2 linked regions of the Methylicorpusculum oleiharenae genome follow. The protein of the gene in region 1 interacts with the protein of each later gene in a pairwise test. Links are inferred from orthologs where the notes say so. Each region holds a gene or a part of one and is shown on either strand. Other genes may lie near its edges. The genes, in order: GO003_RS21615 and leuS.

Region 1 (11,848 bases):
ACAAGAGTGCAATGATAAAGCTCAGAATTAAACAAATGGATTTCCAGAAAAGCACCGGATTGCGCTCCATAAGCGGCGAGCGGGTTTTATTCAGGTAGTCTTTGTTGGGATGGCGCAGGTCGAATATAAACTCGGAGACTTCCTGATAGCGCTTGTGTGGATCGGGATTAACGGCCTTCTTGATGGCTTCATCGATCCACGCAGGAATTTCCCGGCTATTTTCAGGGAGAGGCTGATATTTTAATTTCCTTTGCTCTGCCCTGGTTTTGGTTTTGGCCACTTGAGTTCCGTAAGGCAAGTTTCCAGTCAGCATTTGATAGACAATAACAGCCAAAGAAAAAATATCCGAACCCGATGATCCATGCTCTCCCAGCAAGTATTCCGGGGCACTGTATTGAGCCGTGCCCAGCAAATTGCTACGTTCGATCGGGCTGGTGATTTCCATGATACCGGCCACGCGGGTAGAACCAAAATCTATGATTTTTACCGTGCCGGTCTTATCGATCATGATATTGCCTGGCCGCAGATCCTGATGAAGCATTTCCAGGCGGTGAAAAGCGCGCAACCCTTTGGCAATTTGTTCGACTATTCCACGCACTGTTTCCAGGTCTGGCTTCGGGTTATCGATCATCCACTGAGTCAATGTCTGACCATCAATGAATTCCATGGCGATATACAGGAAATGGCGCTTCCGGGTCTGCAAACAAGGCTTGAGTACGTAGGCACTATTAATGCGCCTGGCAATCCACTCTTCCATCAGAAAGCGTTCCAGATAAGCCGGATCATCCCTGAGATCAATTGACGGAGTTTTTAAGATGACCGGCCTGTCTGTTTCGCTATCCACTGCCAGATAAACGTGGCTGCGGCTGCTGGCATGCACTTCTCTGATAATGGTGTAACCATCAAAAACCGCTCTTGCTTCCAGTATCGGTGGAAACGGCAATTCGGTTAACTGCTGATACAGCTCTTTGGCATCCTGACTCGGCAATTGCTCAATTCTGACAATCTGAACAGTAAGATTATCCGTACTGCCTAGCTGGTAGGCATCGTCCACAATGGCTTTAGCAGCAGCATCCAGATCATTACCGTACTGATGAATAGCATTGATTATGAAAAGATCAGGGGTAAATTCATAAATACCGTCTGTCGCAAATACGAAAATATCCCCCTCATCGACTGACAGCGTTTGATAATCTATCTCCAGATAAGGATTGATTCCCAAGGCGCGACTGAGATAGCTTTTGTCCTTGGACAACCAAAACCGGTGATCATGGGTCAATTGTTCAAGCCCGTTTTCATGCAGGCGGTAGATTCGCGTGTCACCCACATGAAAAATATGCGCAGTTGTCGACTTGATAACCATGGCGCTCAAGGTGCACACATAGCCTCTGTCTTTATCGTAGCGGAACTGGCTTTGCTGAGACTGCGAATGCAACCAGGAATTGGTTGCCGTCAAAACCCGTTGCGCAGACTTCTTGACCGACCAGGCTTCGGAGGTGCAAAAATAATCCTCCAGAAACCCCTTGACAGTCGCTTCGCTAGCAATATGACTCACGTCACTGCTACTGATCCCATCGGCCAAGGCAATGGCAATTCCTTTTGCACTTAACAGGGGTTCCTTAGGACTGTAAACGCCGTGAAAATCCTGATTAATTGCCTTGCGGCCTTTGTCAGAATGCTGCCCTACCGATATTTTTAATTGACCGGACATTTATTCAGGCCAAAGCAGCCTCAGTAACTCTTGTAAGGAAGAAATTTGCCGCTCATCACGATCTTGACGCGGTCTCCCTTTGGATCGGGTTCACGCTGAAGATCCATGCTGAAATCGATAGCGCTCATAATGCCGTCGCCAAACTCTTCGTGGATCAATGCCTTAAAGGTAGTGCCGTAAACACTGACCAGTTCGTAGAAACGGTAAATCAACGGATCGGTCGGTACCGACGTCGGGAGCGACCCCTTGTAGGGAACCACTTGCAACTGCTCAACAGCGTCTGCGGGTAATTCCAGCACGTCGCCAATCTTGACGGCTTGTTCAGCAGTCAATGTCATCTGTCCGAGCAAAGCGGCGGTTGTCCATTCCTTGCTTTGACCCATAACCTCAGCCAGTTGAGGCCAAGTCAGTTGTTTACGCAGTTTTTGCAAGATGACTAATTCGGTAACTTCGTTGCGTGTCATGATGAATGCCTTTACAAATTAGAGCGATTGTTAAGGAGTCTCGGCAATTTAATACCTGAAACTCTATTATCTTGAAGTTGCTTAGTTGAACGCACGTTTAGGCGCTGTTTTGATATGCGTGGAGTATAACGTCAAACCGGTAAACGCCAATCCGCCAACCAAATTACCCAAAACCGTTGGAATTTCATTCCAGACAAAGTAATCCATAATCGAGAAATTGCCACCCATGATTAAACCGGATGGAAACAGAAACATGTTGACAACGGAGTGCTCAAAGGTCATTCCAAAGAACAGCATAATCGGCATCCACATCGCGATGACTTTACCGCTAACAGTCGTGGAAATCATCGCCCCGACCACACCCGTAGACACCATCCAGTTACACAGCATGCCTCTGATAAAGATGGTACACCAGCCGGCCACGCCATATTTTGCATAGCCCAGCGTACGCGCTTCGCCGATACCGGCAAGCTTTTTGCCTACAGCATCGGGCTCGACGGAGAAGCCATAAGTAAACACAATTCCCATCATGACCGCGACGGTTAATGCGCCTAAAAAATTGCCGGTAAAAACCAGTCCCCAGTTCCTTAAAATACCCCCCAGTGTTACGCCTGGACGTTTATCAAGCCATGCAAGCGGTGTTAAAACAAAAACACCGGTCAAAAGATCGAAGCCTAATAAATACAGCATACAAAAACCGACGGGAAACAATATTGCGCCAAAGATCGGCGATCCGGTCTGGACAGTAATGCTGACCGCAAAAACTGCAGCCAGCGCCAGAATCGCCCCGGCCATATAAGCCCTGATCAACGTATCTCGGGTAGACATGAATACTTTTGATTCCCCTGCATCCACCATCTTGGTCACAAATTCTGAAGGAACTAAATAGGACATAATTTTTTCTCCAAATCTAAAATAATATGTATCGTTCAATTAAGAACATATCTATGAATATTGGTAAATGAACCAAAATAATTTCTATTCCAATCCTGCTATCGCTGAAACTTCTGAAATCGAAGCGTCAACGAAGGCAAGCATTTTTGGAAACTTCCACTGGAACTCGACCGTCACGTTCTCACGCAGCCGTTCGTGTTCCTCTTGCCTCATACCGCATTTCATGTCCCACTTAGCTTACACAGGACGCTATTTCCCTCCTTTTTGATTGACTCAACTACTATTCGGGCAGGCTTCTGCCCTACCCCCAGAGACGCAAGATTTTGCGTCTCTCCCGGAATTTACGCCCCACCCTGTCTTCATCCCCGGGTATTCATGGCGCCCAGATCAATCGTCCCCTCGGCAAACAGCACGGCTTCGCCGCCGACCCGGACGGTCAGGAACTCGGCGCCTTTATGATCCATTTCCAGATTGATGACGCTGCGCCGGGAGCCGGCATCACCGCGGTCCACTGCGAAGGTCTGGGTGCCTTTGCGGGTGTGCTCGAACGAACACAGGTAGGCGCAGAACGCCGGTAAGGCGCTGCCCACCGGTGGGTCTTCGGTCAGGCCGATGCGTGGGCCGACTAAGCGCAGGTTGAAGTCGGCGTCGGCATAAGGTGATTTCGGCGCAAACACTAAGATCTCCTGGGCGGCGGTCTGCGGCGCGGTGGATTGGCTCCAGGCGCTGTAATCGAAGCGGGCTTTGCGCACCGTTTCATACTGCCAGACCGGCACGATCAGGTAGGGATAGCCGCAGGAGACCAGCCGGGGCGAATATTTCTTGTGGTCAAGTTCGGCTTGGTCCAGGCCTAAAAAGCCGGCCAGTTCTTCGTCGCTGGGCGCAAAGCGGTCGACGATCGCGCTGACTTTGCGGGTAAATTGCACAAAATAGGGGATGCCGTCCCGGCTGGAGATGTTGGCTTCCACGTTGCCGGCATTTTGTTCGAAGCTCAGCGAGGTGACCGGGGCCGAGACGTCAATGTCGCCGCAGCAGGCCAGCACATAGGCGGCGGCTATGATCGGATGGCCGCCGAAATTGACTTCGGCTAACGGGGAAAAAATCCGCATGCGCCGGGTCTGGGCAGACTTCAGTTGATGAAAAATGAAGACGGTTTCGGACAGGTTCAGTTCTTTGGCAATCAGGGCCATGGTGTCGGCATTCAGGCCGTCCGCATTGGGAAACACGGCGATCTGTGCGCCATTGAACAGGCGCCGGGTAAACACGTCGGCAATGTAGTAATGGTATTTCATCGCGCCTCCTGAACGCAGACTGCGACCCGGTGGTTGACGATCCGGATGGGGTAGGTGGCGACTTTGACGGTCTCATCTTCAAAGCACACCCCGGTGACCAAATTGAAATGCTGCTTGTACAGCGGCGAGGCGACCATCGGCTGGCCGCCGATATCGCCGATCATGCCGCGGGACAAGACATTGGCCTGGCCAAAGGGGTCGAAATTATCGAGCGCGTACAGGGCCTGTTCTTTGGGCATATAGAACAAGGCAATCTGATGCGCGTTGACTTTTACGCAGATGCCGGAATCCGGTTGCAGATCATCGACACTGCAGACATCTTGCCATTCGCTCATGGTCAGGCTTCCTCTAACAGGGTGAAGTGCTTGTGCGGGGTCAAGGCGGCGCGTTCCTCGTCTTTGGCCGGGCGGATCTGGCCGCGTTCCTGAACGAACAGGATGCGCTCATCGGGTTGGTCGCTGTTGACGAAATGCCGGAACCGTTTCAGTTTGCCGGGATCGGCGAGCGTGGTTTTCCATTCGCATTGATAGGTGTCGATGACGCGCTGCATCTGCGCTTCGAGTTCATCGCCCAAGCCCAGGCTGTCGTCAATGACCACGGACTGCAAATACGCCAGGCCGCCTTCCAGGTTGTTCATCCACACCGAGGTGCGTTGCAGGCGGTCGGCGGTGCGCACGTAAAAGATCAGGAGGCGGTCGATGTACTTGATCAGCGTGGCTTGATCCAGCTGGGTGGCGAACAGGTCGGCATGGCGCGGCTTCATGCCACCGTTGCCGCAGACATAGAGATTCCAGCCGTGTTCGGTGGCAATCACGCCGATATCCTTGCTTTGCGCTTCGGCGCATTCGCGGGTGCAGCCGGACACGGCGAATTTGAGCTTGTGCGGCGAGCGCAGGCCCTTGTAGCGGTTTTCCAGGGTCAGTGCCAGACTGACGCTGTCATCGACGCCGTACCGGCACCAGGTGCTGCCGACACAGGATTTGACGGTGCGCAGCGATTTGCCGTAGGCATGGCCGCTTTCAAAACCGGCATCGACCAGCTCCCGCCAGATCAGCGGCAGCTGGTCGACGCGGGCGCCGAACAAATCGACCCGTTGAGCGCCGGTGATTTTGGTATACAGTCCGTATTTTTTGGCAACCTGGCCCAGGACGATCAATTTCTCCGGTTCGATTTCACCTCCGGCGACGCGCGGTACCACCGAATAGGTGCCGTCTTTTTGAATATTGGCCAGATAATTGTCATTGGTGTCTTGTAAGCCCAGGTGCTCGTTTTTCAGGATGTAGTCATTCCAGTAAGACGCCAGGATCGAGCCGACCGCCTGTTTGCAAATTTCACAGCCGCGCCCGCGGCCGTGCTTGTCCAGCAATTCAGCGAAAGTCTTGATCTCGCCGACCATAACCAAATGGTACAGGCCTTGCCGGGTGTGCGGAAAATGCTCACAGAGGTCGGTATTGACGGCCACGCCCTGTTTTTTCAATTCGGCATCCAACACCGATTTGAGTAAGGCGCTGCAGCCGCCGCAGCCGGTCGCCGCTTGGGTGGCTTGTTTGAGCGCGCCCAGCGAGGTGCAGCCGGTGTCGATGGCCGCACAGATGTCGCCTTTGCTGACGTTGTGGCAGGAGCAAATCTGGGCCGAGGCCGGTAGCGCATCGGCGCCCAAGCCGACCGGCTCGCCGGACAGCCGCGGCAGGATCAAGGCTTCAGGGTGTTCCGGCAGGGCGATGCCGTTCAGGCAGTATTGCAGCAAGGTGCCGTAATCGGCGGCTTCGCCGACCAGCACCGCACCCAGCAGGGTCTTTTTATCGGCACTGACCACCAGGCGTTTGTAGATGTCGCTGTCGCCGTCTTGATAGGTGTACACCAGGGCGCCCGGGGTGGCCGCATGGGCATCGCCGATGCTGGCGACATCGACACCCATCAGTTTCAGTTTGGTGCTCATGTCGGCACCGGTAAAGGCGCTGCCGGCGCCTTCCAGTACCGAGACGACGGCACGGGCCATCGCATAACCCGGTGCCACCAGACCGAAAATCCGGTTATTCCACAGCGCGCATTCACCGATGGCAAAAATGGCCGGATCGGAGGTGCGGCACTGGTTGTCGATGACGATGCCGCCGCGCGGACCGATGTCCAGACCGCAGGCGGCGGCCAGGTCGTCGCGCGGGCGGATGCCGGCGGAAAACAGAATCAAATCGGTTTCCAGCACATCGCCCCCGGCAAAATTCATTTTATGCAAACAGGTGCTGCCGTCGTCGATCAAGGTGGTGTTTTTATTGAGATGGACGCTGACGCCCAGCGCTTCAATTTTGCGTTTCAACAAGGCGCCGCCGCCTTCGTCCAATTGCACCGCCATCAGGCGCGGGGCAAATTCCACGACATGGGTAATCAGTCCCAGATCGGTCAAGGCTTTGGCCGCTTCCAGCCCGAGCAAGCCGCCGCCGACCACCACGCCGACTTTTGAGCAGGCCGCGGCGCTTTTCATCGCCTCCAGATCTTCGATGGTGCGGTACACCAGACAGTGCGGACGGTCATGACCGGGCACCGGAGGGACAAAGGGGTAAGAACCGGTAGCCAGAACGAGGGTGTCATACGCGATCACCACGCCGCGTTCGGAAATCACCGTCTTGGCGGCGCGGTCAATGGTTTTAGCCTTATCCCCCACATGCACGGTGATGCCGTGTTCGGCAAAAAAGCCGTCCGGTACCAGCGACAGATCCTGCGCCGTTTTACCGGCAAAATACTCCGATAAATGCACCCGGTCATAGGCCGGCCGGGGCTCTTCGCAAAACACCACAAGGTGATAGCGCGCCTTCGCGGCGCTGTTGACCAGAGCGGCCAAAAAATGTTGACCGACCATGCCATTGCCAATAACGACCAGTGTCTGTGTGTGACTCATCGGTAACCCCGGATCTGCTGCAAAGAAAACGTAAAAACCTAAATTTCGGGCAAAAAAAAAGGCGTCCGGCCCACGTGAAAAAATCACTGAACCCGGACGCCATTGCCCCAAAATCATAACCGCTCCGACGAGGAGCTTTGTCTCAACTAAAGCAAAGGTAATGCCAGAAAGACCGGTAAGGCCGACAAAGAAGTGTAAGTGCTTGTTTGGTAAAGAATCAAAAGCGAACCATCCGGCCCTGAGCCCAACAACACAGCGTCGGCAACGCACAGCAACCCGTCAGGAGCGCACTGATTCGGGGAGAAAGAAGAGGTATTGCACTATTGTGGAGCGAAAACTCGTCAGATACGCCAAATAGGATGTGCCGACGCCAGGAGGCGCATCTGTCGGGTTACCCAATACTTTTAAACTCAGGCATTTCATTTTCCCAATTTTTTTCATAAAAGCCTTGCTTCACATAAAGGTTTTCGTTGTTTTACCTATCAAAAGGCATCACGCAACACCTCAATCTTGTTGATCAACCAATGCTTGTATTTCCGATCGGCAAGATTGACGGTGAAAAACCGCATGGCTTTCGGTAGGTAAAAGCGTCGGTATTCGGTTAGGGTTTATTTGAATCGCGAACGATGCGCCTCCTATCGTCGGCACATCCTAAATTGTGTGCCATATCGCGTTAATAATAGTTAACTCGAGAAATATTGGGGTTCGTTACCTCGCACCACACTACGGATCTCACCTCTTTCATTGAATAAACCTTCTATACCATAGAAATACTGCAATTACTGCTATTGGAGGTAAAACAAACCACATAAAAGCATTTAAAATTTCATCTTCTTGAACAGAGCTTCCGTATGGCTCAAACAAAAGAATTACTGAGATAAAGGTAAATATCCATATTAACCATGCTGAAGCCACAGCATTCTTAAATTCTGAAATAGAGAAATAGAAGTCCTTTATCTTTAGTCTTTTTTTCCAGGCGAGAATACTGGTAAACAAGAGAAGAATAATCAAAACAATTGCCACAAAATAAGACGAGTATGTGTCACTGCTTATTGTCGAACTAAAGTCATTTTCTGCGCAGTGCTTCACTCCCCTCTCTCGGCAGCAATCTTCACGGGTCTGCCCTTGAGCCAAGAGTCTACAACCATCAATTTCCTTCTGTATGATTTCTTCGTACGGATTCTTCATATCTTTTTTACGCGGCCAGATGTCTCGGCGAATCGGAGCCATCAAGTTATTATCTATTTTTGGTTATCTTATACTTTTTTCAATCTCAACTCGATAAGGCACACCTAATAGGATGTGCCGACGCAAGGAGGCGCATCCTATTTGGCTGTCGAGTTACTCACTGATTTTAATCTCTGGCCTTTCATTATTTCCCCAGTTCTTTTCATAAATACCCTGCCTCACATATCGATGAAAGCTTGAATACGGCCAATCGATTACGTTTTTAACATGGCCGTGTTTTACCGGGTTCCAATGAATATAATCAACATGACGGTTGTAATCGTCTTGGTTTTCGATTAAATGCGCCCATAATCGACGTTGCCAGATTCCTCTTTCGCGGCGTTTCTGACGACTTTTTGAAATTCTTTCACCCGGGTTGATTGCCCTGGAAAATCTTCCTTTCAACATATTCCAGCGAACAGAATAATTACCGTCGTCGGGCGGTAATGTCCAAATAGCATGCAAATGATCCGGCATGATGACGATGGCATCAATATGAAAAGGTTTTCGTTGTTTTACATATAGAAAGGCCTCACGCAATACATCAATCTTGTCGATCAACAAATGATTGTTTTTCCGGTCGGCAAGATTGACGGTGAAAAACCATAGGGCATTCGGTAGGTAAAATCGTCGGTATTCGGTCATGGTTTGTTTGAAATACGAACGATGCGCCTCCTATCGTCGGCACATCCTATCTGGCGCACCTTATCGCGTTGATGCAAAACAAGCTTCGGCGGCTTCAGTGAATTTATCCGTTTATAAGTGTGAGGTATTCCTGCTCGCTGAGGATTTGCACGCCTTTTTCCTGGGCTGCGCTCAGTTTGGTGGCACCCACTTTTTCCCCGGCCACCAGAATATCGGTCTTGCCGGTGACGGAATTGGCGACTTTTGCACCCAAACGTTTGGCTTCTTTCTGCATGTCTTCGCGTGAACCCTGCACCATAGTTCCTGTGAACACGATCAGTTTTCCTGACACGGGGCTTTCTATTTGAGCCTGTGCCTGGCTGGCTGCTGTTTCAATCAGATTAAAACCCAAACTCAATATTTGCTCAAAATCCTGTTTGATCAATTTTAATGACTCGACCACCGCCTCGGCAGTTTTCTCTGCAAATCCTTCTATTGTGACGATATCTTCAATGCTGAGATCAAAGAGCCGGTTCAACGGATAATGCTGCAATAACCGTTCACAGTTACCCAGTCCCATTCTGTAAATACCGAATGCACCCAGAAACCGCCAATCTTCAATACTTTGCAGGCGGCTGCGCTGTAATTGATCCAGAAGATTCTGTGAGGTTTTTTCGCCAAAACCCATCTCCATCAGCTCGTTCAACGCTAATTGATAGATACGGTAAATCGAGTTGACGCCGTGCGCATGCAGTTTTTCTATAGTCTTGGCGCCAAAGCCATCGACATTGCCCAAAGTTCTAAAAAAATGCTCGAGGGTGTTTTCGATTTGTGCCGGGCAATGGGTTTTATTAAGGCAATATAAATAGTCACTGTCCCACACCAGATGACTGCCACAACTGGGGCAGTTATCCGGAATTTGCGGCGGCATTGGCGTGACGACACGCTCGATTTTGGGAATCACCAAGCCCGAGCGGGTCAATTCAATGAGCGTACCCGGCCCTATTCCCAGCGACTTGACCATACCGTAATGATGGGCTGTTGCGCGTGAAATGACCGCACCGCTCAGTTTGGTCGGCTCCAGTTCGGCAACCGGGTTGACGCGTCCGGAACGAGAGGTTTGCGGCGTTACACTCAGCACGTTGACCAACGCCGATTCAACATTATGCTTGTAAGCGATCTGCCATCGATGGTGATGCCGGGTTGAACCCATGCGCTGCTTGACCGATTCATCGGTGACTTCAAAAACCACCCCATCGACATCAAAATCCACCTTTTCGGGAATCTGCCTGACAATATCGGCAAAGTGGAGGCGGATGTCATTGGCCGAACCTTGCCAATCGGGTAACTGGGCAAACGGAAAGAACATCGCGGCTTTTCGTTCTATCGCTTCCAAAGCAGGCACTTCCAGATCTTTTTCCTTGATGATGCTCGCTTGAAAATTTCGGGCATTTTCAAATTGTTCCGCCAGATAATTCTGAAAATATTGGCGGCTGACCACGATTTCTCCGGCTCCCTGACCTCGCTGACCATTTCCGGCCACCATCAAACCGCGATCAAAAACCCGGGTAATATCGGTGCCTTTTCGGCCATCGCCGCGCGTATATAACGTTTGTCCGTCATCGTATGCGGCATAGCCATCCAGTTTGGGCGTCGCCCGAAACAACAATCTATCGCTATCGATATCAAGTTCTTGTGCTGATTTTTCAATACGAAGCAGCCATTTTTCAATAGCATCCTGACTATAGGCTTTTTCGGTAGACAACATTCTTACCGGCAGGTCTATGGTTTTTTCTGCAAATGCCGGTTCCGGTTCAACCGCAAGAAGATATGGATGATCAGGATGCCTGCGTGCCAGTTCAGCCAAAAAGACGGCATCGTAATCAGCATCGGAAATGAACGGACAACCGCTTCTGTAAAGCAGATTAGCGGTTTCCAGAAAGTGGACCAGCACCTCGTCGCTGAGTGAGTCGGCCGAGCGGCTTTCGGCTATTTGTTCAATCTGCGCCAGGGTCAATCCTTCAACGAGTTGACAGTGCTGGTTGATAAGATCTCGTTGTTCGTTATTCAACATCAGGAAAAGGTTGAAGGATTGGCCGATTCGTTACCGTGAAAGTACAGAACCGAAGAGGGGGCGGTTGCTCGATCGACAGGTGTCCCGACGTCAAGCCTACATGGACGTATTCACGGCGTCCTGTCGGGCGAGTGACCGCTCTCTCCTTAACACCTAGTACTTTAATTTGACGGGGCGAATGCAGGACTTTCATGAACGGTTAGGCATAAAAAAATTATTGATAACCGCTCGCCAGCCGATTACGCATTTCGTGTATGGCACTACCGGTTAACGGTTGTCTCTGGTTATCCCACTTAACACCGTCCAGTTCCGCCGCCAGAATATCGATTGTTTCTACAAAGTCATCATAGACCGAGACAGGGTCATCTACTTCGCGAGGCTGCATAAAAAATACCAGACCGGGACAATTAAACTCTCTTATGTTTTTGTCAGGGAATGTGCCGGGCTCAACCATACTGGCAACGCCAAAATCGACCAGGCCATTACCGTCGATACGCTCGTATATTTTTAAACTGCCGTATTTCAATCCGGCGATGTTAAAAGCGCGGTCTATGTCCTCGCCGTTAAAACCTTCGTCGGCGACAGCCACCAGACTGTATTGAATCAGTTTGGGTAACTCCCGGGACTGCTCATCATGGCTGGATGGCCGCTCGTCGTGATGACGCTGCT
Region 2 (12,043 bases), 4.3 Mb from region 1 along the record:
ATATGAATGGCGAGCTGACCATCGCTGAAAAAGCTTATAAAACGGCAATCGATCTGGGTAAAAATTCCGTTCATCATTCTTCCGGCGATTTTGCGGGATTGGCCAAAATTTATTCAAAGACTGACGCCAAATCAGCGCTTAAAACCTTAAAAGACATGCGCTCGCTTTATTTTGGCAATCCTGAGGCGGAGCTGAGAGCTGCGTTGCTGGAAACAGAGGTTTTTCATCAGCTGGCCGATGAGGAATCCTCGGTGCAAGCTTATCAAACAGCGCAAAAACTGAGTCTGGAGTTAGGAAACAAGGCACCTACTGACCTTAGATTGGAAATGATTAAGACCAGTTATCTGAAAGGCGATGATAAAGCGGCAAATAAAGAGCTGGAGCAACTGATTAAAAACCATGCCGATGATGATCACTTTATGGGTGATGTCAGAAAAGTACTGAACGAGACCGGTAATGCCCAACAAGGTGAAAAATTGATAGCGCGTATCAAAAAAGAATTGGTCGAGATTAATAATAAGGGTGTGGATTTGTTTAGGCAGGGCAATATTACCGAAGCCACGCAGGTTTTCCAGAAGGCGGCAACGACCATGCCGGAAAACAAAACCATAATGATTAACATGGTCAAGATTTTGTTGCATGACTTAAAGACCAACGAAGTGAACAAAGAAAAAATTCAACGCATTCAAACGTTCATCAATAAAGCGTCACAATTTGGTGTCAAAAAAGAAAAAATCGAACATCTGCAAGCCCAGTTGAATAATTTGTCCCATAAGATCAATTCCACGGCGTCTCAAGAATGAGCCAAGATGCAAAATTCAGTCAGATTCTTGCCTCGTCAGTTCATGATTTAAAAAACTCACTTCAAACCGTTCGGTCTTTGATCAGAGCGCTTGCGTTAGAACAAGCCAATTCCGAAAAGCCGGAATTTCAGATACTGGATTTCGAAACTGCCCGAATGAACAGTTGTGTCATGCAGTTGCTGATACTTTACCGGCTGGATGCCAGTCACTTCAAGCCTGTGCTGGAAGAGTGCCGGGTTGTCGAAATTTTGGAAGAGGTGGGCTATCAGCAAAGCCTGCAGATTCAATTACGGCAGATTTCGCTCACAGTGGAATGCAGCGCGGACTTGTTTTGTTTTTGCGATGATACGTTAATCAATACGGTTCTGGTTTCTGTCGTTAACAATGCGTTGCGCTATTGCCGTCAAGCGATACGCTTATCCGGACGGCAGCAAGGTGATTTTGTCTGCTTATGCATTGAAGATGACGGACCCGGTTTTTCTTCCGGCATCATGGAAGGCATTCAAGGTGTCAAAAGCTGCGAGCTGGAAAAAGGCAATACCGGTCTTGGACTTCATTTTGCGTCAACCATTGCCGAACTTCATAGCCAGGGTCAACGCAGCGGTTTTATAGCCATAGACAATGAAAGTACGTTGGGTGGCGCAAGGTTTAGCCTGTTTCTCCCATAGGATCAAGGCCGGCCATCAGCAAGCAGATCGTTAAAAGAGTCTGCCAGGCGTCACCCATTTGAGCGCCCTTGATTTGTCGATCGGCTTTAGCGCTCAACAAAAGCGCCTGATCAAGCCGGTTAGTATTCAGACGATGAATAGCGGCATCAATCAGGGGTTTACGTTTATCCCAAACCTGGTTTTTTGAAAAGGCCTGATCTTTAGAATGTCCATCGCGTAAGCTCTGCTTGATCTTACACAACACTCTGATTTCACGCGTGATTGACCAAAGCACGATCGGTGCCGCAACGCCTTCGGCTTCTAAACCCTCTAAAATCTTAACGATGCGTTCGGCATTTCCTGCTAAAAGGGCATCGGCCAGATTAAAAACATCATAACGGGAACTGTCAGCCACTACGGAGGCAATATCCTCGTTTTTTAATTTTACCGGTCCGTATAAAACAAAAAGCTTTTCAATCTCCTGAGCTGCAGCCAGCAGGTTTCCTTCTATGCGCGTGACCAGAATTTTCAAACCATCACTATCGGCACTCATTCCCTTTTGCTGAAGGCGTTGCGATAGCCAATTCATCAGCTCCTTGCCCGCCAGCGGCCAGACTTGAACCAGAATTCCTGTGGCCTCGATAGCCTGCACCCATTTTGATTTGCTGGCCGAGGACTCGAGTTTTCCTGAGGTGATGAGTAAAATCGTATCTTCAGGACGTCGTTCACAGTAATACAGGAACGCTTTGCTACCCTCCATTCCCGGTTTGCCGTTGGGCAGACGCAGATCTATGAGTTTTTTTTCGGAAAAAATGCTCATGGCTTCGGCGGCGGCACTCAGTTCTCGCCAATCGAAATGAGTGTCCACCGTCAATATTTCCCGGTTATCAAAACCGGCTTGTTTAGCCGCTTTTCTTATCTGATCAGCCGCTTCGCCCAATTGCAAGGGTTCGTCGCCGCATATCAAATAAACAGCTTGCAGCTGTTTATTCAAGTTAGCTTCCAGCTGATCCAGTCTTAATCGCATTGCCGATTATTTGCCGGCCAGATCAGATCTGGTCGTATTCACGATCTTTTTTACTGCCTGCAGATAAAGTTCTTGCTGAATGATCGTTTCCTCATTGGTTTTGGCAATAATGGCTTCCTGATCGTTGTAATATTCACGGGTAATCTCAATACTTTGAATTTTTTTCAACACAGCCCCTGACGCGTCCTGCAATTCATAATCCAGAGAGTAATTGAGCTCAAACTCGTTGGCTTTACCCGTAGAGCTCAGTGAAAGTACCCGACGATCCATTTGCTCGTTAAATACGGCAACAACCAGGCCCGCCTGACTTATCTCTTTAACGACATCCACGGACGACGCTTTCAGTGTTTTGGTGAATTGTTCCTGCAAGGATTGGGATGCGTTTTTAAGATAAACCTTACGCATTTGCTCAGGCAATTCAATTGCGCCGCGCAAATGATAGCCGCATGCAACGGTCATTAAGGCCAAACCCAGTACCAGCACTCTTGTAATCATCATATTGATCTTACTCAATTACTTTGCTCATCAAACAACAATATTGACCAGTTTATGCGGCACAACAATGATTTTTTTAACCGGTTTATTATCGATAAAACGCAGTGTGTGCTCATCATTCAACGCAGCAGCTTCGATTGCTTCGCGCGTGGCAGAGGCCGAAACTAAAATTTTACTGCGCAATTTACCGTTTACCTGAACCACAATTTCCAGTTCATCCTGTTGTAATGCGGATGGATCGGAGACTGGCCACTTTTCGGTAATCACGGAACCTGAGTGACCCAGTCCTTGCCATAAATGCTGGCAAATATGAGGCACAATAGGAGCCAGCATCAACACAATGAATTCGAATGCTTCCTGGCGAATAGCCAGTCCATTGTCAGACGTGTCCGAGAATTTGGAAACCGAATTCAACAATTCCATATTGGCCGCAATCGCCGTATTAAAGGTATAACGCCGGCCAAGATCATCGGTTACTTTGTCCAGCGTTTGATGCACCTGACGCCTTATTGCCTTTTGATCGCTGTTCAGCGATTCTTTATCCAGAGCGGGTATCGCCTGCGAATGAGTGACATGCAGGTGGACCTGCTTCCATAAGCGGCGCAGAAACCTGAAGGCACCTTCAACGCCGCTGTCTGACCATTCCAGCGATTGTTCGGGAGGGGCGGCAAACATAATGAACAAGCGGACCGTGTCGGCTCCGTATTCGTCGATAAGGGCCTGAGGATCAACCGTATTGCCCTTGGATTTGGACATTTTGCTGCCGTCTTTTAACACCATGCCCTGGGTGAGCAGTTTTTTGAAAGGTTCGTCGTTAACGAGTAAACCTTCATCGCGCAGCAGTTTGTTGAAAAAGCGCGAATACAAAAGGTGCAGAATGGCATGCTCGATACCGCCGATATACTGGTCAACAGGCAGCCAGTAATTGGCGTTTTCATCCAGCATCTTGTCGGCTTTAGGGCTGGCAAAACGGGCAAAATACCAGGAAGATTCCATGAATGTGTCGAACGTATCCGTTTCCCTTCGACCGTCTTTGCCGCATTTTGGACAGGCCGCATGCGAAAAAGTGGGATGAGCAACCAGCGGCGACTGTGAGCCATCCAGCACGACATCTCTTGGCAGTTCGACAGGTAAATCTTTTTCCGGCACAGGAACAACACCGCAATCATCGCAGTAAATTACCGGAATCGGCGCGCCCCAATAACGCTGTCTTGACACGCCCCAATCCCGCAGGCGGAAATTGGTTTTACGCTGGCCTTTGTTTTCCGATTCCAGTTTTTTAGCAATGGCCGAAAAAGCGTCTTGAGAAGTCATACCGTCAAATTCGCCGGAGTTTTTTAGTATGCCTTTGTCTGTAAAAGCGTGGTCGCTGATGTCATCAGGACCGGCGTCTTTGGCAAAAATAACCTGTTTTAGCGGAATGCCGTATTTATGAGCAAACTCGAAATCGCGTTGATCATGGGCAGGTACGGCCATAACGGCACCGGTGCCGTATCCCATCAATACAAAGTTGGCAATCCAGACCGGCACTTGCTCGCCGGTTATGGGGTGTGTCGCTTTAATGCCCGAATCAACCCCGCGTTTTTCCATGGTTTCCATCGCAGCTTCCGATGTTTCCATGACTTTACATTCTTCAATGAAGGCCGCTATATTTGGATCGTTATGGGCGGCTTTCAGCGCTAAAGGATGTTCTGCCGCGACAGCCAGGTAAGTCACGCCCATCAATGTATCAGGACGGGTTGTATAAATTCTTAAAGGCTCACCCATTTCGGCGACTTGAAAATCCATTTCCACGCCTTCTGACCGGCCTATCCAGTTGACCTGCATGGTTCTGACCTGTTCCGGCCAGCCATCCAGGCCGTCTAATGCTTGCAGTAATTCGTCGGCATACGCGGTAATTTTAAGAAACCACTGTGAAATCTCTTTGCGCTCGACATGGGTGCCGCAACGCCAGCAGCCGCCGTCGATAACCTGTTCATTAGCCAGAACAGTGAGGTCATGCGGGCACCAATTGACCGGTGCGGTTTTTTTATAAACCAGGCCTTTTTCAAGCAGCTTGATAAAAAACCATTGCTCCCAGCGGTAATAAGAAGGATCGCACGTCGCCAGTTCCCTGTCCCAGTCATATCCAAAGCCCAGTCTTTTGAGCTGGTCACGCATGTAATCAATATTTTCATACGTCCAGTCGGCGGGGTGAACGCCATGTTGCATAGCCGCATTTTCAGCCGGTAAGCCAAAAGCATCCCAGCCCATCGGTTGCATTACATTTTTACCCTGCATCCTGAAAAAGCGACTTATCACATCGCCAATGGTGTAGTTTCTGACGTGGCCCATGTGCAACTTGCCACTGGGATAGGGAAACATGGACAAGCAATAGAATTTCTCCGCATTGGATGATTCGACAGCTTTAAAGCTGCCGGAGTCTTCCCACGCTTTTTGAACGGCTTGCTCAATAACTGAAGGCTTGTAAATTTCTTCCATCGAACTCATCTTTTCGGGCCAAAATCGTTAGAATACAGTACACTTGTGCAAATCAAAAGTCTCATTTTAAGGAGTTAATAACATGAGTGACAATAAGCTGATCGAAGCCTATAACGATCTGATGGGGCATCTCTATGAGGTCATGGATGATGGTATTCATTCATTGGCCAATGCGTTGGAAAAAGCCAAGGAAAAAACCAGTGAAATAGGCGGGGTGACCCAGGAAGAATTATCAAAAATTTCTGATTATGTAAAACGTGACGTTGAGCATGCGGCCCATGCCTTGAATGAAGATGGCACTGACGACTTGTCCGAATGGTTAAAGTTTGACATTGATCTGATTGAGAATTTTGCACTCGATGCCTTTATGAGCGTCGCCGATAAAACCAGTGTCGAACTTGCCAAGCTGAAAACCCTTGCCGAGCAAAATACTTACCACAGCGGCGAAGTGACAGGACCGGGAACATTTGTCTGTGATCAGTGCAATAAGGAGATTGCCTTTAAAACAACCAGTGTTATTCCCAAGTGCCCAGCCTGCGGCGCCGATACTTTTTTCCGTTGTTGATATTATTAATGTTGACTTTATAATGCACTCAATTACTCATCTGAACTCATGGTAAACAGTATGAAAAGGGTTATTTTCAACCAGAAAGGCGGCGTTGGTAAATCGACCATCACCTGTAATTTGGCCGCCATTAACGCGGTTGAAGGCAAAAAAACCCTGGTCGTTGACCTGGATATTCAAGGCAACGCTACGCAATACCTGTTGGGCGGAAATGTGACTAATTCCGACCAGACCATTGCTCACTTTTTCAAAGCCAGTTTGAGTTTAGGTTTTTTTGGCTCCAATGATTCCGGGCTTGAAAGCGTCATCCATGAAACGCCTTTTCCCAATCTTTACATCATTCCTTCTCATCCTGAATTGGAGCCTCTGCAAGCCCGTCTCGAGTCTCGGTATAAAATCTTTAAGTTCAAAGAAGCGTTAGATAAGCTGGAAGGGTTCGATACCATCTACATCGATACACCGCCTGTTTTAAATTTTTACAGCCAATCCGCATTGATTGCGGCGGACAAGTGCCTTATTCCGTTTGACTGCGATGCGTTTTCAAGAGAAGCCTTGTTTACGTTAATGCAGGCGCTTGCTGAAGTTAAGACCGATCACAACCAAAACCTTGAGATTGAAGGCATCGTGGTCAATCAATACCAAAAACAGGCCAACCTACCCCGTCAACTGGTCGAAGAATTAATATCACTGGGTCATCCGGTGCTGGATGCAAAAATATCTCCCTCGGTAAAAATAAGAGAGTCACACAGCGAAGCCAAGCCGCTTGTTCACTACGCGCCTCATCATAAACTGACCGATGAATTCAGAGCGTTACACATTGAAATCAATCAAAAGCGGGTATAAATAAATCGCCAGCTATTGATTAAGCTTATTATTTCAAGCGTAATTCAATGACAAAAAGACCGCCAACCGGCGGTTTTTTTTTTCTGGGGATAGGAGCAGTAATTCCCGGTCTGATGATTAAGAGGGAGAGGTGTAAGCTTTTCGGGTATGTCGGCAGCAGGGATGCTGTCGTAAAGCTTCAATGGATGGGAGTCCAGAGCTGTCGATATCGAATCATTTTTTTCAGATTTCAGGGTATTTGTAACAGGACGTTGCAACCAGAGCTTTCGCAGATGTATTCACGCGTTCTGAAAAAGTAGCAGCCATGGGTCTGCAAAAATAAATACGGAATAAGTTTTTTTAAGTAGGCGATGTCCAAAAAAATCAAGGATGAATAAACTTTCTTGATATTTCTTAGGAATTGATTCGAATGGTGCCTGGAGCCTTTCCCAAAGTGCAATAAAAATACCTGTAAAACAGTTGCTTAAAAAACTTCAATTAAAATATACCGTATTTATACCGTCAGCTTTTCATTGCTGCCCAGCATTGAATAAATAAATATCTCACTTCAAAATCGTATTTTCCCCGTGTAATTAAATTTGTGCCAATCCCTGAACCGGCCAACCTGGACCCGCAATCTAACCACCAATAAACGATAAGCATCAATCCGTCTGATGGATCAGCCCGGCTAACCTGGATCAGCAATTTAACCCCAATAAAGGCGGGCTGAAAAGCATAATTGAACGCTAAAAGACTTAAGCAGATATAAACGCACTTCTTTGACACTTTCCCAGCTTATAATTTCTGGTCTAGAGTCGGGCATTAGTTTTTTATGATGTAAGTTGTTGATTATATAAATTTTATTGATAGACGATAACCTAGGTTTCCCGATTCCCAGAAAAAAAGTATATAGATAAGTTTTTTAAAATAAATGGCTGAATGCGTCTCTTGACCGGTATAGACACACGAAAAAAAAGCACCCGAAAACCAGCAGATTCTTATTCGTATATATAGCTATTAACCGCGCCTAAAATGCTTACGCCAATATCGGGCAGGGCGGGGAAAGAAAATCGGAGTCAAGCGGTTTTTGTTGGCATTTACCAGGAATAGACATAGCTTTGTAAACTTTTGACTACATGATTTTGATGTTTTTTATTTATTTTCAAGAATAAAGCGCGTTTTGTAAGCTTGATGTAGCACTGGTTGGTTAATAGAGAATTTTCGCCTCGCGTTAAGTCATGAAAAAAAACCGCGTGTATTTTTTTTCGGGAATCGGGAATTTATGCCTTTATATATATAATTATTTAAATTTATAAATAAATAAATATATATGTATCAATAGCTTAAGGCGGTTTCTTTGCTTGTTTTTTCTATTGTCAACTAAGTCCCGACTCTAGACCAGAAATTATAAGCTGGGAAAGTGTCAAGGAAGTATTTTTATATGTGCTTTAGTCTTTTAGCGTTCAATTATGCTTTTCAGCCCGCCTTTATTGGTGGTTAATTGCTGGTCCAGGCTGGCCGGTTCTGGCTATTGGCCCGGGAAAAAACCGCTGGCGATGGGCGATCTTAAGGTGATGCCGCCAATGGATGAAAACAAAAACCCGTCAGGCGGCTAAGCGAACCAGCCAAGACAGCCAGGCGAACAAAAGCCTTTTAAGTGTACCGGCGATATTTTGGCGAGAGTGGCGGCGCTTACTGGACCGGGAAAGCCAATATTGAATTTATTTGACTGGAGCCCGGTTTAAACGGTGGGCGATCATGGCGCGAGGGGTTCGGGCGCGGGATTGGGTGAGTGGTTGAATGAAATAAAGATAAGAGGCTAATAAAAAACCGGCTACTGATGTGTAAGCCGGTTCTAAAAGTTATCGGTTCATTCAAGCGCGTTAGTGGTTCGTGTTAAGCCATCATTCAAGCTGATGCCTAATTTTAATCTTACGTTTTCAATAATGTATTTATTTGGGTTGTTCCACCTCCGGCTTAATATTGCCAAGTAGTTATCTTTTTTAACGTAACCCGCACAAGACCAGCCGCAACGGTCACAAACATAACTCATCACGGCAATCTTGGGCGGCCAATCAAGAGAATCACTTACGTCTTTTAGGTGGCCGGCGCCAACCAAACACACAGGGCATTTTTCTAAAGCTTCCGGAATATCAGCAAATAAGTCGTTTTGTTCGTTCATGGCGGTCTTTAGTCAATCATCAAAAGAAACGCCGCAACCTGATCTGATTCGTCGGCGTATTCGCTGGTAATCTGCTTCAGTGCCATAAACTTATCCCGATAAAATGCTTTGCCTCTGTCGATTTCGGCTTGCAAAGCGTATGAGGTGCTGATCATTCCAGTTAGTACATTGTTGGCGGCAATCTGTTCAAGCGTATAGGGATGCACAAGCGTGAGACGTGGCGGAGCTGTCGGATAAAAAAACGATGATCGAACCGGCTGCTCAATCTCGCAAAATTGCCAGTGATAATTTCTAAAGTCTTTTATGATCCTGGCCGCTTGGGTAATAACTTTGCTGTGAAACGCTGTATCAGCGAAGTTCTGAATTTCAAACTTTCGCCGCTGGTTAGGTGAGACGGGATAAATAACAATCATCTTCGGCCTCTCAGATCTACAAACAAAGACAGGAAAAAACCAATCAGCAAGCCCACCACAATACAATAAATCGCAACTGATACATTGCCATCCGTAAGACAGTGTGCACTTCTCTCGTAGGCCAGATAGCCCGCCTTGATTAATTCTTCATTCATAAAACCTCCTGCCTAATCAAGACCTCGAAGTAGGTGAGGGGGCATACGCCAAGCGTATAACCACGATAGGCAAGGTCTAGCAGAATCGGACCTGTTAACGACTTTGTGTTGATGCTGGCAACCGTTTTGCCATTTTTGATTAAAAAAACTTTCATTTCGCCCCCCTGCTCAATATCTCCCGAATTGACCTAAGCCCCGATCCAGCAATTTCAGGATTTGATTGTTTTCGGGGTTGTGGGGTGAAGGGTTTGAATGACATGTGACCCACGGTAACGCGTGACCCTTGGTCACTGGTTCGCGCGTTTTCTTTCTGGTTATTTCTGGTTAATTCTGGTTTATGTGACCCTGGGTCACAGCTTTGTGACCCAGGGTCACTGGTCTGTGATCCTGGGTCACATGTGGGTAAGTCACTAACCTGTGATCCAGGATCAAGGCTGTGGATAAATCCAGACAGAAAATAGCTGTTATTTTTGCCGTTTTGTCTAACAACTTCTATTAGTCTTTTTTCTTCGAGTTCTGAAATTATTTGTAAAACTGCACGACGAGAATACCCGGTTCTGTTTACCAGGTCGTTAGATGACGGCCAACTGATTAAATCGTTTTCGTTGGCCCTTTCCGCCAGGCATACTAAAACAAATTTCTCCGCAGAACGAAGCTTAAAATCGGCATCAAGGGCGATCTGCACAAGTTTATAGCTCATGACTTGGTCCTCATTGCTGACTTAGCCCAGGCAGAAAAAAGCCGGTCACCGTCATCGATGTACAAATGAATTTCCTGAGCAGTAACCCGGGCATCCAACGTCAAGACCTTAATGCAGTCATCAAAAAGCGATTTATCCAGACCTCGCAAGCTTGTCAGCTCGAACGGGAAATCATAAGAATTGTAAAGGCCCAATAAGAAGCTCCGCACTTTTAACGACTGGCCTGTGTCGCGCTTAGCAACCTCAACCAAGCGAATTAAAGCCGGTTCACCTTCGCCAATAGCCTTCTGGCACTCTTCCCGGTACTCTCGCATTTGTCGGGCAAATTCAACATTGGCGGCATCGTGTCGGGCATGATCTTCATCGGTTTTTGGACCGAATGAAACTGTAGTGGGGATAGATTTCATGATAACCCCCCCCTTATTCATTGCCAGCGGTTAAAGCATACTCACGGCTAAGGCTTATCTCGCCCACCGTAACAGTGACGCGCACAACCGGGAGACAATACTCTGGGTCACTGTCGCCTGAATAATCCGCCAAATAGCCAACCAAAAGGTACTGCATCACAGTAGCGTTTTGAAAATGGCATTTCACAGCTTCTTTAATCGCCCGTAACTGCAAAAACTGTTCGTCAGTCAGTTCTTCCAAAGTTCGTTCAATGGATCGTACCTGTGAAGGCTCAGCATAGACGGGCAACTGATCGAGACAATAATCGGATATTGAAAGCTTGAGTAATTCCTGATTGATGGGCTTAAAATGGTCCAGTGGTTCAAAGGTTTTGGCGGTCATGGCCTGGATAATATCCGACTCAGGCAATAATTCATTTGCCCACTTTTGCTGAGATAGAATCGGCATGTGTGTCATAACGAACACGCCTAATTGCTCAGCGCGGCGGATTTTGGCTTCCGCGTCCATTCTTTCCTGAGTTTCTCTTTTCTCAGTGGCTAAGCGTCCACGGGTGAAACGGGCAGCTTCTAAGCGTTGCTCAAGTTCGGCGGCATGTTCTTCAGCGGTAACAAGTCGCTGTACAACATCGGGGTAGCTTAAAACGGTCGCCCTGATTGCCTTGGCGCGGTCACTTCCACCTGTAGCAGGACTGACCCAAAGACCACTAAAAAAATCTAACCAAGATCGTTTGGCGCTGGTATGGCTATCGATTCTTAGTAAGGGTATTGGCTTGGCCGGCTGAATAACCACCTGTCCCGTTTCCTCGTTCAATGCCAGATCGTCAGCCAGGGGAGCATCTAATAGCTTGGCAATCATTAAATCAACACATTGACGATCTTCTGCGGCTTGTGCCAGCGAGTCAGCGGCCAGTTTTTGAGCGGCGATATCAAGCAGTTCAGTAAGTGATTCAGTGCCATTGATGGGCTTGCCTACAGATGAATCATTCAATGAAAAATTGAACTTAGCCAGGGTAAGGCGTTGCTGTTCGGACAGTTCAGAAGGTTTGAAGGGGACTTTAAGAGAGCCGTATTGATCGTTACCGGCAAGTAAAGCGGCTTTTTGATCGACAAAAATAACGGCGTGGAATTGGTTTTGTGCTTGGGTGTTTTGCGAGTTCATGATGATCTCCGTTTGTAAATAAACCCGGAGCCATGATGTCAAACAGTGGCGCCGGACTGAGCAGGTTGACATACCGGTACAAACGAGACCGGCCACTCTCGCGAGTGCCCACCCAGCCCGACATAATATGAAGAGCCGAATTTCGCGCATAAAAAAAGCCGTTAACCGGCTTATGCGCCGTTTGTTT

Evidence for each region.
Region 2: the proteins of GO003_RS21615 (region 1) and leuS interact in binary tests that used the Escherichia coli proteins (3 or more experiments, as listed by UniProt). The link is inferred for Methylicorpusculum oleiharenae from one-to-one orthologs.

The regions. Positions count from the first base shown.
Region 1 is NZ_WUTY02000001.1:4,840,389-4,852,236, forward strand. Bases 8,705-11,608 are described here. They hold GO003_RS21615 (helix-hairpin-helix domain-containing protein), read right to left. Parts: upstream 11,180-11,608; coding sequence 9,230-11,179; downstream 8,705-9,229. Other genes in these bases: GO003_RS21610 (REP-associated tyrosine transposase), read right to left, coding at 8,705-9,126; GO003_RS21620 (cell division protein ZipA C-terminal FtsZ-binding domain-containing protein), read right to left, coding at 11,394-11,608. In the rest of the region: GO003_RS21575 (bifunctional protein-serine/threonine kinase/phosphatase), read right to left, coding at 1-1,711; cynS (cyanase), read right to left, coding at 1,732-2,175; GO003_RS21585 (formate/nitrite transporter family protein), read right to left, coding at 2,257-3,069; GO003_RS21590 (PhzF family phenazine biosynthesis protein), read right to left, coding at 3,429-4,361; nitrite reductase small subunit NirD, read right to left, coding at 4,358-4,696; nitrite reductase large subunit NirB, read right to left, coding at 4,699-7,254; GO003_RS21605 (hypothetical protein), read right to left, coding at 7,996-8,484; more of GO003_RS21610, read right to left, coding at 8,596-8,704; more of GO003_RS21620, read right to left, coding at 11,609-11,848. UniProt on the Escherichia coli protein: DNA ligase that catalyzes the formation of phosphodiester linkages between 5'-phosphoryl and 3'-hydroxyl groups in double-stranded DNA using NAD as a coenzyme and as the energy source for the reaction.
Region 2 is NZ_WUTY02000001.1:591,531-603,573, reverse strand. The notes cover bases 2,729-5,827. They hold leuS (leucine--tRNA ligase), read right to left. Parts: upstream 5,454-5,827; coding sequence 3,003-5,453; downstream 2,729-3,002. Other genes in these bases: GO003_RS02845 (zinc ribbon-containing protein), read left to right, coding at 5,536-5,827; GO003_RS02855 (LPS-assembly lipoprotein LptE), read right to left, coding at 2,729-2,975. In the rest of the region: GO003_RS02870 (tetratricopeptide repeat-containing response regulator), read left to right, coding at 1-803; GO003_RS02865 (sensor histidine kinase), read left to right, coding at 800-1,471; holA (DNA polymerase III subunit delta), read right to left, coding at 1,452-2,477; more of GO003_RS02855, read right to left, coding at 2,484-2,728; more of GO003_RS02845, read left to right, coding at 5,828-6,018; GO003_RS02840 (ParA family protein), read left to right, coding at 6,079-6,861; GO003_RS26090 (hypothetical protein), read left to right, coding at 8,428-8,559; GO003_RS02835 (hypothetical protein), read right to left, coding at 8,711-9,022; GO003_RS02830 (hypothetical protein), read right to left, coding at 9,031-9,435; GO003_RS02825 (hypothetical protein), read right to left, coding at 9,432-9,590; GO003_RS02820 (helix-turn-helix transcriptional regulator), read right to left, coding at 9,742-10,290; GO003_RS02815 (DUF7673 family protein), read right to left, coding at 10,287-10,697; GO003_RS02810 (hypothetical protein), read right to left, coding at 10,711-11,856.